Regions from separate parts of the Vibrio hippocampi genome, predicted to be linked through region 1. Evidence: predicted binding sites of a transcription regulator. Region 1 holds the regulator's gene; each other region holds the start of a gene.
The links. The regulator PurR, encoded in region 1, represses purine synthesis genes. The targets are predictions, from matches to a motif close to TNANGNAAACGTTTNCNTNA.
Positions count from the first base shown of each region.

Region 2: the regulator PurR is predicted to act here: its motif matches at 1,825-1,844, upstream of purL (phosphoribosylformylglycinamidine synthase).
Region 3: the regulator PurR is predicted to act here: its motif matches at 1,254-1,273, upstream of folD (bifunctional methylenetetrahydrofolate dehydrogenase/methenyltetrahydrofolate cyclohydrolase FolD).
Region 4: the regulator PurR is predicted to act here: its motif matches at 1,352-1,371, upstream of purE (5-(carboxyamino)imidazole ribonucleotide mutase).

Region 1 covers NZ_CAKLCM010000002.1:670,463-673,612, forward strand. Annotated here, with positions in the region: gene L9Q39_RS05515 (TVP38/TMEM64 family protein) at 1-50, opposite strand, end outside; gene L9Q39_RS05520 (TfoX/Sxy family DNA transformation protein) at 210-797, opposite strand; cyclic di-GMP riboswitch class I at 917-1,000, opposite strand; gene purR (HTH-type transcriptional repressor PurR) at 1,169-2,176, opposite strand; gene torD (molecular chaperone TorD) at 2,405-3,049, opposite strand.
Region 2 covers NZ_CAKLCM010000002.1:113,885-117,034, reverse strand. Annotated here, with positions in the region: gene purL (phosphoribosylformylglycinamidine synthase) at 1-1,683, opposite strand, end outside; gene mltF (membrane-bound lytic murein transglycosylase MltF) at 1,981-3,150, shown strand, end outside.
Region 3 covers NZ_CAKLCM010000002.1:1,701,481-1,704,630, reverse strand. Annotated here, with positions in the region: gene L9Q39_RS10020 (lytic murein transglycosylase) at 1-198, shown strand, start outside; gene folD (bifunctional methylenetetrahydrofolate dehydrogenase/methenyltetrahydrofolate cyclohydrolase FolD) at 306-1,169, opposite strand; tRNA gene L9Q39_RS10010 (tRNA-Arg) at 1,388-1,464, shown strand; gene L9Q39_RS10005 (toll/interleukin-1 receptor domain-containing protein) at 1,858-2,673, shown strand; gene L9Q39_RS10000 (DUF2513 domain-containing protein) at 2,899-3,150, shown strand, end outside.
Region 4 covers NZ_CAKLCM010000001.1:40,017-43,166, reverse strand. Annotated here, with positions in the region: gene L9Q39_RS00230 (5-(carboxyamino)imidazole ribonucleotide synthase) at 1-795, opposite strand, end outside; gene purE (5-(carboxyamino)imidazole ribonucleotide mutase) at 801-1,286, opposite strand; gene tsaC (L-threonylcarbamoyladenylate synthase type 1 TsaC) at 1,468-2,025, shown strand; gene hemF (oxygen-dependent coproporphyrinogen oxidase) at 2,033-2,938, shown strand; gene aroE (shikimate dehydrogenase) at 3,005-3,150, shown strand, end outside.

The sequences.
Region 1 (3,150 bases):
AGTTTTTTACTTGGGGAGCGCTTGGGCGTGTCATGAGTTTGCTTCGTCATCTTTTTTATCCTCTGTCTATATCACTCTATAGTTTAGTAGACAGGTGGATGAGCGAATAACTTTCATCAATAGTAAATTAAATGGGTCTGAAAAAGTCGTTACTATTTCTCATGACTCAGCGAAGTCTTTCGCCTTTCAGCCAAGCCAACCAACGCGAATTAAATTAACTCAGCAAGCTGCTGACGCTTGTCTTGGGGAATCACCGACCAGTGTTTGCCCTCAATTGCGCCTTCAAGCGCCCATAGCAATTCGATACTCACGTTGCCTTTATGTGTGCGTTGGATAGCTTTAAAAGCTTCTACGGAGCCTTGTTGTTGCAATTCAGACACCGAATCAATGCCCGCTTTCTTTAGCATGCGTTCGGTTGTGAGTCGCAAGTTCGGAAGATCTTTAAGTCGAATCGAGGTTGGTTTTTGTTGGGCAATCTTGGCCTGCTTAGCCACCTGTAATGCTTCTTTTGCGTACTCAATGATCTTTTCTGGGGTTTGCCAATAAGCGTCAGGTAGCGCGAAATAGTTGGTGACCACAGGAAACCCACGTTTTTGGTAAACGTAAGGATGGTATGCCAGTTGCTGAAATTTGGTTGCCGTTGATTTGTCTGCACGAATATGAATGCGATCATTGACGACGAGTGCAAACATCGTGTCGTCAATAAATATTCCGAAGCCACCGAACATTGAGCGTGATTTGACCACGCCGATTTCGGAAAACAGCTTCATCGAATTTGTTAAGATAGGTTTATCCATGTTTCTTATTTCTCGGTTTCTATAACTACGCCACCTAGATCAGGTCCGAGAGATTAGCAAAACAGAGGTTATTAATTGTTAGCAAAGTTTGAGAATTTGCTGTTAATTCCTCTGCTGCCATCGGTAACCCCGCTACCTACCTGATTGGGTTTAGGCCGGAGGCTTTGCGTCCCACCTTTTCAAGTGGTTTGCCCTGTGCGTGACAAGCTAAAGAATAAAGGAAAAGCGATTCGATAACGGAGGCTTGACCTGTGAAGTGTGATGTTGGTTCAAAAAATAGAGTGGTTAGAAAGCAATGAATCGACTAGTTCTGTCATGAGAGTAAAAGCCCGCGTCGGGCTTTTATTACAAACATTGCTAGCTGATGAAAGTTATCTGTTGAGATCCAATACGGAATCACGCTCAATGATTTCTGGATGCATCTCGAAAATACGCTTGTCATGACCTTTATCTTTGATACGCTCAAGCAAAATTTCAAAGGCGTTTTTACCCACGCGTCGCTTCGGTTGGTGAACCGTCGTTAGCGGTGGAGAGAAGTATTCCGCAAGTTCAATGTTATCGTAGCCAATCACAGAGATATCTTCAGGGACTTTGACACCAAGTTGCTGAAGGCGACTCATTAAGCCAAGTGCCATTGTGTCATTAAAACAGAACACAGCCGTTGGACGATCTTCCATCGCCGCGATTCGGTTTGCTGCAATGACTGCGGTATCACACTCGAAATTACCCTCAAGGATTCGGTCAGCTTTCATTTCGATGCCCGCTTCGGTCATGGCTCGCTTATAACCATCAATACGCTCTTGGCAGACGGCTTTTTCCAGATGACCACTTAAACAAGCGATATCGGTATGACCTTTACCAATCAGGAATTTAGTGGCTAGATAGCCACCTTCTTCTGAGTTATCAATGATTTTATCCGCTTGTGAGCTTTCTGGGCCCCAGTCCATGATAACTTTTGGTATATCGGCATGGCGATCAAGCATTTCTAACAACTCTTCCGTGAGGTCGGAGCACATCACCAAAATACCATCGACACGTTTTTCCGCCAGCATGCGAATATAATCGCGCTGCTTCTCATATACACCACCTGTGTTACACAGAATTAGGGTATAGCCTTGGCGATAACAGTAACTTTCTACACCGTCGATCACTTCCGAAAAGAATAGGTTGGTTGATTGGGTCACCAACATGCCTATGGTTTTGGTCGTGTTACACTTTAAACTGCGAGCCACGGCACTTGGTGCGTAGTTAAGCTCGTCAACCGCGGCCATGACTTTTTCTTGTGTCGTTTCTGCCACGAAGCGAGTTTTGTTAATGACGTGAGAAACGGTGGTCGTTGAAACGCCAGCGAGACGAGCTACATCTTTTATCGTTGCCATCGCGATATCCTAATATCTCACCTTCTGCTTCAAAACGGACACGAAGAGAAAGTGGTAAATAAGCAAGGTTTCATGCCTATTTAAAGTTAACCAGAGCGACTATAAATCGCTGAAACGGCGAATTGTATGTCGAGCATCCATTGCAAGCAATGTAAATCTGTATAAATTTATATCAGTGGCGAGATGTGCCACTGAATTTCCAATAGAATCGGCAAGTTACGCTGACTCCTAAGGACGCAGATAAGTCAGGTCTAATTGGCAAAATGCGACTAATAGAGCACTACAGGCTGAATAAAATCCAAACTCATCGTGTTTTTCACACGCTTGACTGAATTGTTCGATCCAAGTGAGTAGGTGCTGCTCAATAAAGTCAGCTTGCTCTGAGAACGCTTCGTTAAGATGTTTTTCAGCCTCAAGTTCGTTGCTGCGAATAATGAGGTTGCCAAGATAATCTAATTCAATGGCGAGGTGATCCGCGGGTTCATTGAGATCTTTCGTGACGGCAATATTGTGCTTGGTTAATAATTGCTGCATTTGTAAAGCGGGTTCGCCATTAAGAAGACCGGATTTATCAAGATAAATTGAAGCGTATGGCAGTGCGCCATGTTTATCACTTTTCAAGAAAAGCTCGCAGAAGTCGGCGGATAGTTCGAGTTGAGCATCGTGGCGAACCTGCAGACGGTTCAGTGCGTCCACCAATTTGTCGATAGGTTGTTTTAGCGCTTCGTTTTCACCTAACCCAGACAAGAAAGCGCGGATCTCTGGCGATTGATATTGCTCTAGTTCACTTTCTGTTAACTCTTTGGTGAATAAACTTGATAACCACCAGTAGATTTCTGCGCGTTGTTCATTAAAGGCTTTTACTTCTTGCACTTTGGTACTCTCCAGCAAATATTCTATGGGTATATACCCAAGTTATTCATAGTGTAGACAAAAAATATGAATAACAGTCACTCACAATGTGAAAAAAAACC
Region 2 (3,150 bases), 560 kb from region 1:
CATCTTCTCTGGCGCTACCGCTAATACATAACGTTCTTGAGATTCGTTACACCAGATCTCGAGCGGGCTCATGCCCGGTTCGTCATTAGGCACATCACGTAACTGGAAAATACCGCCACGTTCACCGTCATCGACCAACTCTGGTAATGCGTTTGAGATACCGCCTGCGCCCACATCGTGGATAAAGGCGATAGGGTTTTGTTCACCCATCTGCCAGCAGCGGTCAATAACCTCTTGGCAACGGCGTTCCATCTCAGGGTTTTCACGCTGTACCGAAGCAAAATCTAAATCTTCAGCCGATTGACCCGACGCCATTGAAGACGCAGCACCACCACCAAGACCGATGTTCATTGCCGGACCACCCAGTACAATAAGGCTTGCGCCCACTGGGATCTCTTTCTTCTGAACATGCTCATCACGGATATTACCCATACCACCCGCAATCATGATTGGCTTGTGGTAACCACGGATCTCTTCACCCGCATGAGAGGTCACTTTTTCTTCATAAGTACGGAAGTAACCGAGTAGGTTTGGACGACCAAATTCGTTGTTGAATGCCGCACCGCCTAAAGGACCCTCTAGCATAATATCTAGCGCATTAACGATACGACCTGGCTTACCAAAGTCCGTTTCCCAAGGCTGTTCGAAGCCCGGAATACGCAAGTTAGAAGTGGTAAAACCAACAAGACCTGCTTTTGGCTTACCACCAATACCGGTTGCGCCTTCATCACGGATTTCACCGCCTGAACCTGTTGACGCACCCGGCCAAGGAGAAATCGCGGTTGGGTGGTTATGGGTTTCCACCTTCATGAGAATATGCGCTTGCTCTTGGTTGTAGCCATACTGACGTGTTTTTGGATCTGGGAAGAAACGACCCACTTGAGAGCCTTCCATAACCGCTGCGTTATCTTTATAAGCGGACAGTACATGGTCTGGTGTCGTTTCAAAGGTGTTCTTAATCATCTTAAACAGAGACTTCTCTTGCTTGACGCCATCGATAGTCCAATCTGCATTAAAGATTTTGTGGCGGCAGTGTTCTGAGTTAGCCTGCGCAAACATCATCAGTTCGATATCTGTCGGATTGCGCTCTAGCTTAGTCACAAAACTTTCGAGCAAGTAATCAATTTCATCTTCAGCCAGTGCAAGACCCAGTGTAACGTTGGCTTGCTCTAATGCTTTACGACCGCCGGTCATAAGATCAACATCGGCAACTGGTGCTGGTTCTGCGACTTGAAATAGTGCTTGTGCTGCTTCAAATTCGCTAAACACCACTTCCATCATGCGGTCATGCAAGACAGCTTTTAACTCGACCAGTTGCAGTTCCGTTAACTCCGCAGAGCTTTCGACATAATAAGCGGTACCACGCTCCAAGCGAGCCACTTTATTGAGACCACAGTTACGAGCGATGTCAGTCGATTTAGATGACCATGGAGAGATAGTGCCAGGACGAGGCGTCACAAGAAGCAGAGTGCCATTTGGCTCATGCTCTTCAATCGTTGGACCGTAAGTCAGCAACTTTTCTAGCTTTTCTAGCTCAGAGGCGTCTAGATCAGCGGTAAGATCGGCGAAGTGGGTAAATTCAGCGTAAATACCAGTGACTGGTAAGCTTAATTCACGACAAAGCTCTAGTAGCTTGTTAACACGAAACTCAGAAAGAGCTGGGGAGCCACGCAAAATTCTCATGTGCTTAGGTCTCTTATGCAATTGATTTGAGGTGATATTGGAATAAATTCAGTAACTTATAGTTAAAATTTGAACTTATGCCAATTTCTCCTACCTTGATGCGGGCGTATTATAGTGCATTTTTTTTTGTGACGTAACCGAAAACGCAAACGTTTTCGTCATTTTTTTATCATAACGGCAGTTTCCCCCAATAAAGTTCAAAATTTGCCCAGTAATCATGGTTTCATCAATCTGTGTTTGCCAATAATCCCAGCTTTGGTATAAAGACAGCACACTTTCTGTGATGTAGTGAAATTCATGTTAAAGCTATTCGTTGATTCTTGGTTAAAACTCACCTCTATTGTGGTACTTGGCGGCGTACTGGCTGGCTGCCAAATTGATTCCGAACCTAAAAGTGAATTGGAATCCATTCGCGAGCGAGGAGTGCTGCGTGTCGGCACGTTGAATAACCAGCTTTCTTATTACATCGGTCCCGACGGTCCGACTGGATTAGATTACGAATTAGCACTCAGATTCGCCCAAGAGCTTGGGGTTGATCTGGAAATGAAGCCCGCGTTTCGCCAGTCCAGTCTTTTTCCGGCGCTACAAAAAGGCGAGATTGATATGATTGCGGCAGGTTTAAGCCAACTGCCACAACGACTCGACAAATTCAGAGCCGGTCCCGCTTACTATTACGTCAGTCAGCAAATTGTCTATAAGAAAGGACAATGGCGTCCAAGAAACATGGAGCAGTTGGTCAATAACCAGCAGAAGCTAAAACAGGAAGAAAAACCTTCTGACACTCTGGCTATCGTGCAAGATTCTCACTTTGAGCAGACCTTAGAAACGTGGTCACAGACCTACCCTGAGTTAAGTTACCAAATTGACCCCGATGCGGATGTAAACGACCTGCTTAAACTGGTCTCCTTGGGCGAACTGCCTTTCACGATGGCGGACTCGGTAGAGTTGTCTCTTTCACAACGCATCTACCCCGATCTCGCCCTTGCCTTTGAAGTCACCGAGGATCAACCGATCTCCTGGTATATTCGTCAATCGGACGACGAAAGCCTTTATGCGTTGTTGATTGAGTTCTTCGGCGGTCTGAAACAGAGTGATGAACTGGTCAACTTAGAAGAAAAGTATTTGGGTCATATTGGAGTGTTTGACTATGTTGACACCCGTGCGTTTATTCGCGCTCTTGATGGTAAATTGCCTAAATGGTCATCGCTATTCCAACAATACTCCAACGAGTTTGATTGGCGATTGATCGCCGCATTGGCTTATCAAGAATCGCACTGGAATCCAACCGCAAAATCACCAACCGGGGTTCGAGGTATGATGATGCTCACCCTGCCAACAGCGAAAAGTGTCGGCGTCACCAATCGCTTAGATCCTGAGCAATCGGTGCGTGGTGGTGTTGAATATTTGCGTCGCATTGTCGCTCGTGTTCCCGACTCGATTTCTCAGCATGAGAAGATCTGGTTTGCT
Region 3 (3,150 bases), 1.0 Mb from region 1:
TTGGGTATCACTCGCTATGACGGCAGAGCATTACCAACCCTAGATGAAGACATCAAAGCTTGGCTTATCATGCCGGATGATGATAACGGTCGTAGTTATCTAGTGTATAACAACTACAATGTGCTGATGCGCTGGAATCGTTCGTACTACTTTGCCCTTGCGGTGAGTCACTTAGCTGACCGTATCGTTATGGATTAGTCGTGATGGCGTTGGTTAGAAAATAAAACGGGCAAGATAAAGAAAAAGGCGAGAGAGTATCTCGCCTTTTTGCGGTTTGAATGGTCGTTAAAAGCGGTGAACACGCACTATTTTTTCGGCGTATGGAACTGCTCGCAAGCAATCATGGTGTTCTCGATCAGACTCGCCACCGTCATAGGACCGACGCCACCCGGAACCGGTGTGATAAAACTTGCATTCTCTTTGGCGACTTTGTAATCGACATCGCCGACAAGTGATCCATCTTCTAAGCGGTTAATACCGACATCGACCACCACGGCACCGGGTTTGATCCACTCACCGGGGATGAAGTGAGGTTTACCCACAGCAACCACCACCAAATCCGCTTGGCGGACATGGCTCTCTAAATCTTTGGTAAAGCGGTGGCAAGTTGTGGTCGTACAGCCCGCCAGCAGCAACTCTAGTGTCATTGGACGACCAACGATGTTAGAAGCACCGACAATCACCGCATGCTTGCCGCGCATCTGAATGTTGTAGCGCTCAAGTAGGGTGACAATGCCTTTTGGTGTACAAGAACGGAGCTTAGGAATACGCTGAGCCAGTCGCCCGACGTTATAAGGGTGGAAACCGTCAACGTCTTTCTCGGGAATAATGCGCTCTAAAACATGGGTCGTATCGATACCTGCGGGTAATGGAAGCTGTACCAAAATACCGTCTACCTCAGGGTCGTTATTGAGCTGGTCAACTAACTCAAGCAACTGTTCTTGAGCAGCATTGGCAGGCAGGTCAAAAGACTTAGAAACAAAGCCAACTTCTTCACACGCTCGACGCTTACTGCCGACGTAAACTTGAGAGGCAGGGTCTTCCCCGACTAGAACGACAGCCAAACCTGGTGCTCGTAATCCAGCATCCGTGCGAGCTTTAACACGCGCCGCCACTTCTGAGCGGACCGTTTGAGAAATCAATTTCCCATCAATATTTTGCGCAGTCATAGTTTTCCTTGAGCAACGAAGTAGTAAAAGTTAATTGCCTGTTATTTTTGTGTGCATTGTCGCAGAAAACCATTTCTAAAGCTACAAAGCAAACGTTTGCCTTGCTGCAAATTTGTCCCTTTCTTTATCTGTTGAGTTTTTTTTGTGCATTTAAACCCTTGATTGCCATAAAGCCATTGATTTACCCCGCTCAACTCGTATAATCCTCTTCCTGTAGCGCGCCCTTAGCTCAGCTGGATAGAGCACGTCCCTTCTAAGGATGTGGTCGAAGGTTCGAATCCTTCAGGGCGTGCCATTCATTTAGAAGGCGATGTAACTCTCAGAGTTACATCGCCTTTGTCGTTTCTGAACCCTGTCTCAATATAGGCTTACAGTAGAGACAGCGCCATGAATTACCAGACGTTCGCCACTCGTTGCAATCCCACGTTCGATATACCAATCCCCGTAGCTATTACTCGACCACCTTTAAGGTATTGATTAATAACCTAACTGAAAAGATCAGGGTGCTAATGTGCCGCGAATAGGTGGGAATACGTGCTTGCACGATTTCTTGCTAGGAAATCCACCACAATATAACATTATGTTCATATTGTTCCGTTGGTTAACAGGGATTGTTTAGATATAGTGAATGGATAAATTCGTATTCGCATGGTTTTAAAATGTTATAAATTTTTTGAGGGAGTCATAAATGGAACATAAATCGTATCTAATCGCTCTAGATTATGGTGATAGAGCAAAGGAAAAAAAGTTTGTAGGTGATGTTTTAGATAAGTTTGATAAAGATACGCTTGTCGGCGCAATGCTTTACGTAAACAATAATATTTACGCATTGTCTTGTCACTTATTTCTTAATTTTGAAAAAAATTCTGAAATTTTTGAAGAGTGGTTAAACATCAATTACCCTGAGAAACATAGGATTTATAATCTGTTTTCCCATGACTTAATGAAGGCTATGGGTAACAGAAGTTGTAATGGTATGGGGTTATTAGATAGTGATATGCTTGAATATCAAATGCCTTCATTGACAAATGAGATATTCCTTCACCCTGATCGTTCTATTTATGATGAAACTTTCCCTCCGGTGTTAAAAGAAATGACAAATTACTCAGTATTTTTATCACACTCAAGCGCTGACAAGGCACTAGTAGATACGTTTTTTAATGAACTCCAAAAGTCAGAAGTTGAAGCTTGGTTTGATAGATATGAAATATCTCCAGGTGATAGTATAACTGATAAAATTAACGATGGTTTAGATAAAAGCAAAGTAGGGCTTCTGTTTCTTTCCAAAAGTTTTATTAGTGGAAAATCTGGTTGGACGATGAATGAAGCAAATTACTTTTTCCAGAAGCGTATGAGGCGAAGTAAAAAGAATTTCATCGTCGTAAATATTGATCTCGAACATGACGAAATGCCTCCATTGCTACAAGACTATTTATATTTGAACTACGATGATTCTGAGTGTATACCTAAAATTGTAAACGAACTTCGAAAAATAAATTTATAACAAGCATTTAAGGCAGGGTGAGAGCATACTCACTTAAGTGAGCAAAGCATAGACAGTTTGTTTAAGTTTTGCACCACTGAGCTTTGTTTTCTCTACTTTTAATGCAAAAAGCGAGTCAGATTTTAAGCTCGTCAATGCACAGGTTAATTGATGAACAAAATATGCTCGCGCTCTGGTAAGAATGCGGCGTTATGTGTCATAAGCCATCAACGCGCAGGGGATATTATGAGAATAGACATTGAGTATATTAAAAAATTTCTAGATACGGTTCAGGATCATGATAAGCCTGATTTTACTATTAATCTCGATGAAATTAAGCCGCTTTGGTTAAATGACGATGAGAAGTTAAATAAGCTCGTTTTTCATATGGAAATAATGGAAGATCAAAGGCTTATAGAAAGTTCAACGAATACAAGTGGCATTGGCTTCCAAAGAATGGGAGGCGGCGGTGGTTTTTCAGTTAGCATAATTCCACTA
Region 4 (3,150 bases), on a different contig from region 1:
GTTATGTACTCGAGGGGCAATCTCATTCACCAATAGCTGACCATTCACATCAAAGAACTCTAGAGCTAAAACACCAACATAATCAAGGGACTCTGCTACCGCGGTAAACATTTGAGCGGCTTGTGCTTGGAGCTCTGGCTCATCAATGGCGGTAGAAAGCGTTAATACACCGTTAGTGTGGACGTTTTCCGCTAAAGGATAGATCGCGAGATCACCTTGACGATTTCTGGCACCAACAAGAGAGACTTCTCTTTGGAAAGGGACAAACTCTTCTGCAACAATCGCTTGGTTGTTAGATTCGGCAATGCATTGTGCCATTTCTTCCCAAATCGTATCGACTTGATCAACAGACTTAAGTCGCCATTGACCTTTGCCGTCATAACCGCCTAAAGCGCTTTTTAGCACCATCGGGATGCCAACAGACTCAATAGCGGCTTGGAAGTCTTGCTTTGAGTTGATCACCGCATAGTTGGCGTTTTTAACCTCAGCGTTATCAAGTAACTGCTTTTCGATACGACGATCGCCGCCCGCTTTTATCGCATCAGTAGACGGGAGAAACTTGCCGCTCTTTTCACAGCTCTCCAATACATCATGAGGGATATGCTCAAACTCAGCAGTAATCACGTCCGCTTGTTCTATTGCATTGTCTAGCCCTTGACCGAGAACTTCGAGGGTCAGAGGGTGAACAATATTTTCACTGCGGACATCGAATGCTGAAATCTTAATATTGAGTGGCGCCCCAGCCAGCGACATCATGCGAGCCAACTGCCCAGCGCCTAGCACTAAAACATGCATCATGATTAGTCCTCTGATGGATCCGGATTAGCAAGAACAGTTTCGGTCTGTTGGCTACGGAAAGCTTCGACTTTCTCCATCACAGCATCATCATGCACACCGATGATTTGTGCTGCGAGAATCCCCGCATTCGCGGCACCCGCCTCACCAATAGCCAGTGTACCTACTGCAATACCTTTTGGCATTTGAACGATGGAAAGTAGCGAGTCCATACCTTTTAGTGCACGACTTTGCACGGGAACACCCAGAACAGGAACGCTAGTAAATGCTGCGGCCATACCCGGTAGGTGAGCCGCACCGCCAGCCCCGGCAATAATGACTTTGATGCCACGTTCTTTTGCTGATGTCGCATAATCTGCAAGCAATTGCGGTGTACGGTGCGCAGAAACAACCTTGGTTTCGTACTCAACACCAAACTGGTCTAGCATTTCTGCTGCAAGTTTCATTGTTGGCCAGTCTGATTTAGACCCCATAATAATACCGACTTTCATCCAAAGCTCCTTAAAAACGTGTGCAACTGGGACTATTTTGCGCGCATTATACGAGGATTTTTGCATTAGGAAAACGTTTGCGTGAACGGTTGGATAGTTTTTTCTGGATTATAATGTGACTTTTGAGCATAGTGCCTAGAAATGTGAACATAATGTATCAAAGTTAATAAAGGGTAATTTGGTGGCAAATATTCAACAGGCGGTAGACGCATTAACCTCAGGTGAAGTGATTGCTTATCCGACCGAGGGTGTATTTGGTGTGGGTTGCGACCCAGACAATATAGACGCAATCCAAAAACTATTGGCGGTCAAAGAGCGGCCCGTAGAAAAGGGACTGATCTTGATTGCCGACAGCTATCAGCAACTTCGTCCCTACATTGATGAAAGCCAACTTACCCATCAACAATTAGAACAAGTTCAACAGACCTGGCCGGGTCCCTTTACTTGGATTATGCCAGCCAGCGACAAAGTGTCTCCATGGCTAAGCGGTGCTTTCGATACCATTGCTGTCCGAGTCACGGATCACCCGCTAGTTCGAGAGTTATGCCTTGAGTTTGGAAAGCCAGTCACTTCCACTAGTGCCAATCTTTCTGGCATGCCGTCGTGCATGAACACGCAACAAGTGACTGAGCAATTAGGGGATCGCCTAGCCTGTATCTTGAAAGGAGAAACCGGTGGACGAGACAAACCCAGCGAAATTAGAGACGCCAGAACACAAGCTATATTACGCCAAGGATAGATCGCAAATGGAAACAGTAGATAAACATCGAGTCAAAGCTTTTCTGATGGCGTTGCAAGATACGATTTGTCAAAAGCTCACCACTCTTGATGGTGAGGCAGAGTTTCAACAAGACGAATGGCAAAGAGAGCAGGGTGGTGGCGGTCGCAGTCGTGTGCTTAAAAGTGGTCGAGTGTTCGAGCAAGCCGGTGTTAACTTTTCTCATGTATTTGGCACAAAAATGCCAGCTTCTGCCACGGCACATCGCCCCGAGTTAGCAGGTCGTCGTTTTGAGGCAATGGGCGTCTCCCTCGTCGTTCACCCCAATAACCCCTATGTTCCAACTTCACACGCCAACGTGCGCTTCTTTATTGCCGAAAAAGAGGGTGAAGCGCCTATCTGGTGGTTTGGCGGTGGTTTTGACCTCACACCTTTCTATCCATTTGAAGAAGACTGCCAACATTGGCACCAAGTCGCTAAGCAGATTTGCCAGCCTTTTGGTGACGAGGTATATAACCAACATAAAGCATGGTGTGATAAATATTTCTTTTTACCTCATCGTAACGAGACCCGAGGTGTCGGTGGACTATTCTTCGATGATCTCAACGAGTGGGGGTTCGAGCGTAGTTTTGAATATATACAAGCAGTCGGTAAAGGGTACTTAACGGCTTATTCTCCCATCGTAGAGGCGAGAGCCGAAACGCCATTTGGTGAACATGAGCGCCAATTTCAACTCTATCGCCGCGGTCGTTATGTTGAGTTCAACCTGGTCTACGACAGAGGAACACTCTTTGGGCTGCAAAGTGGGGGTCGCACTGAATCTATCCTGATGTCGATGCCACCTTTAGTACGCTGGGAATACAGTTATGAACCGAAAGCGGGTTCTCCAGAGGCGAAACTCTACTCTGATTACTTAAAACCAAGAGATTGGTGACTTGGCGAAGTGGAAGTGAAGTGATAGTGTTTTGCTATTCAGTTTGGCTTTTCGGTAATCAAGGACATGAACCATCTCGATCAGTATGTAGTATTTGGCAACCCTATTTCTCAAAGTAAGTCACCTTTTATCCATACACTGTTTGCTCGACAAACGGCACAGCAACTTCATTATGGTAAGTTAGAACCTGAAGCGGATGGTTTTATCCAAGC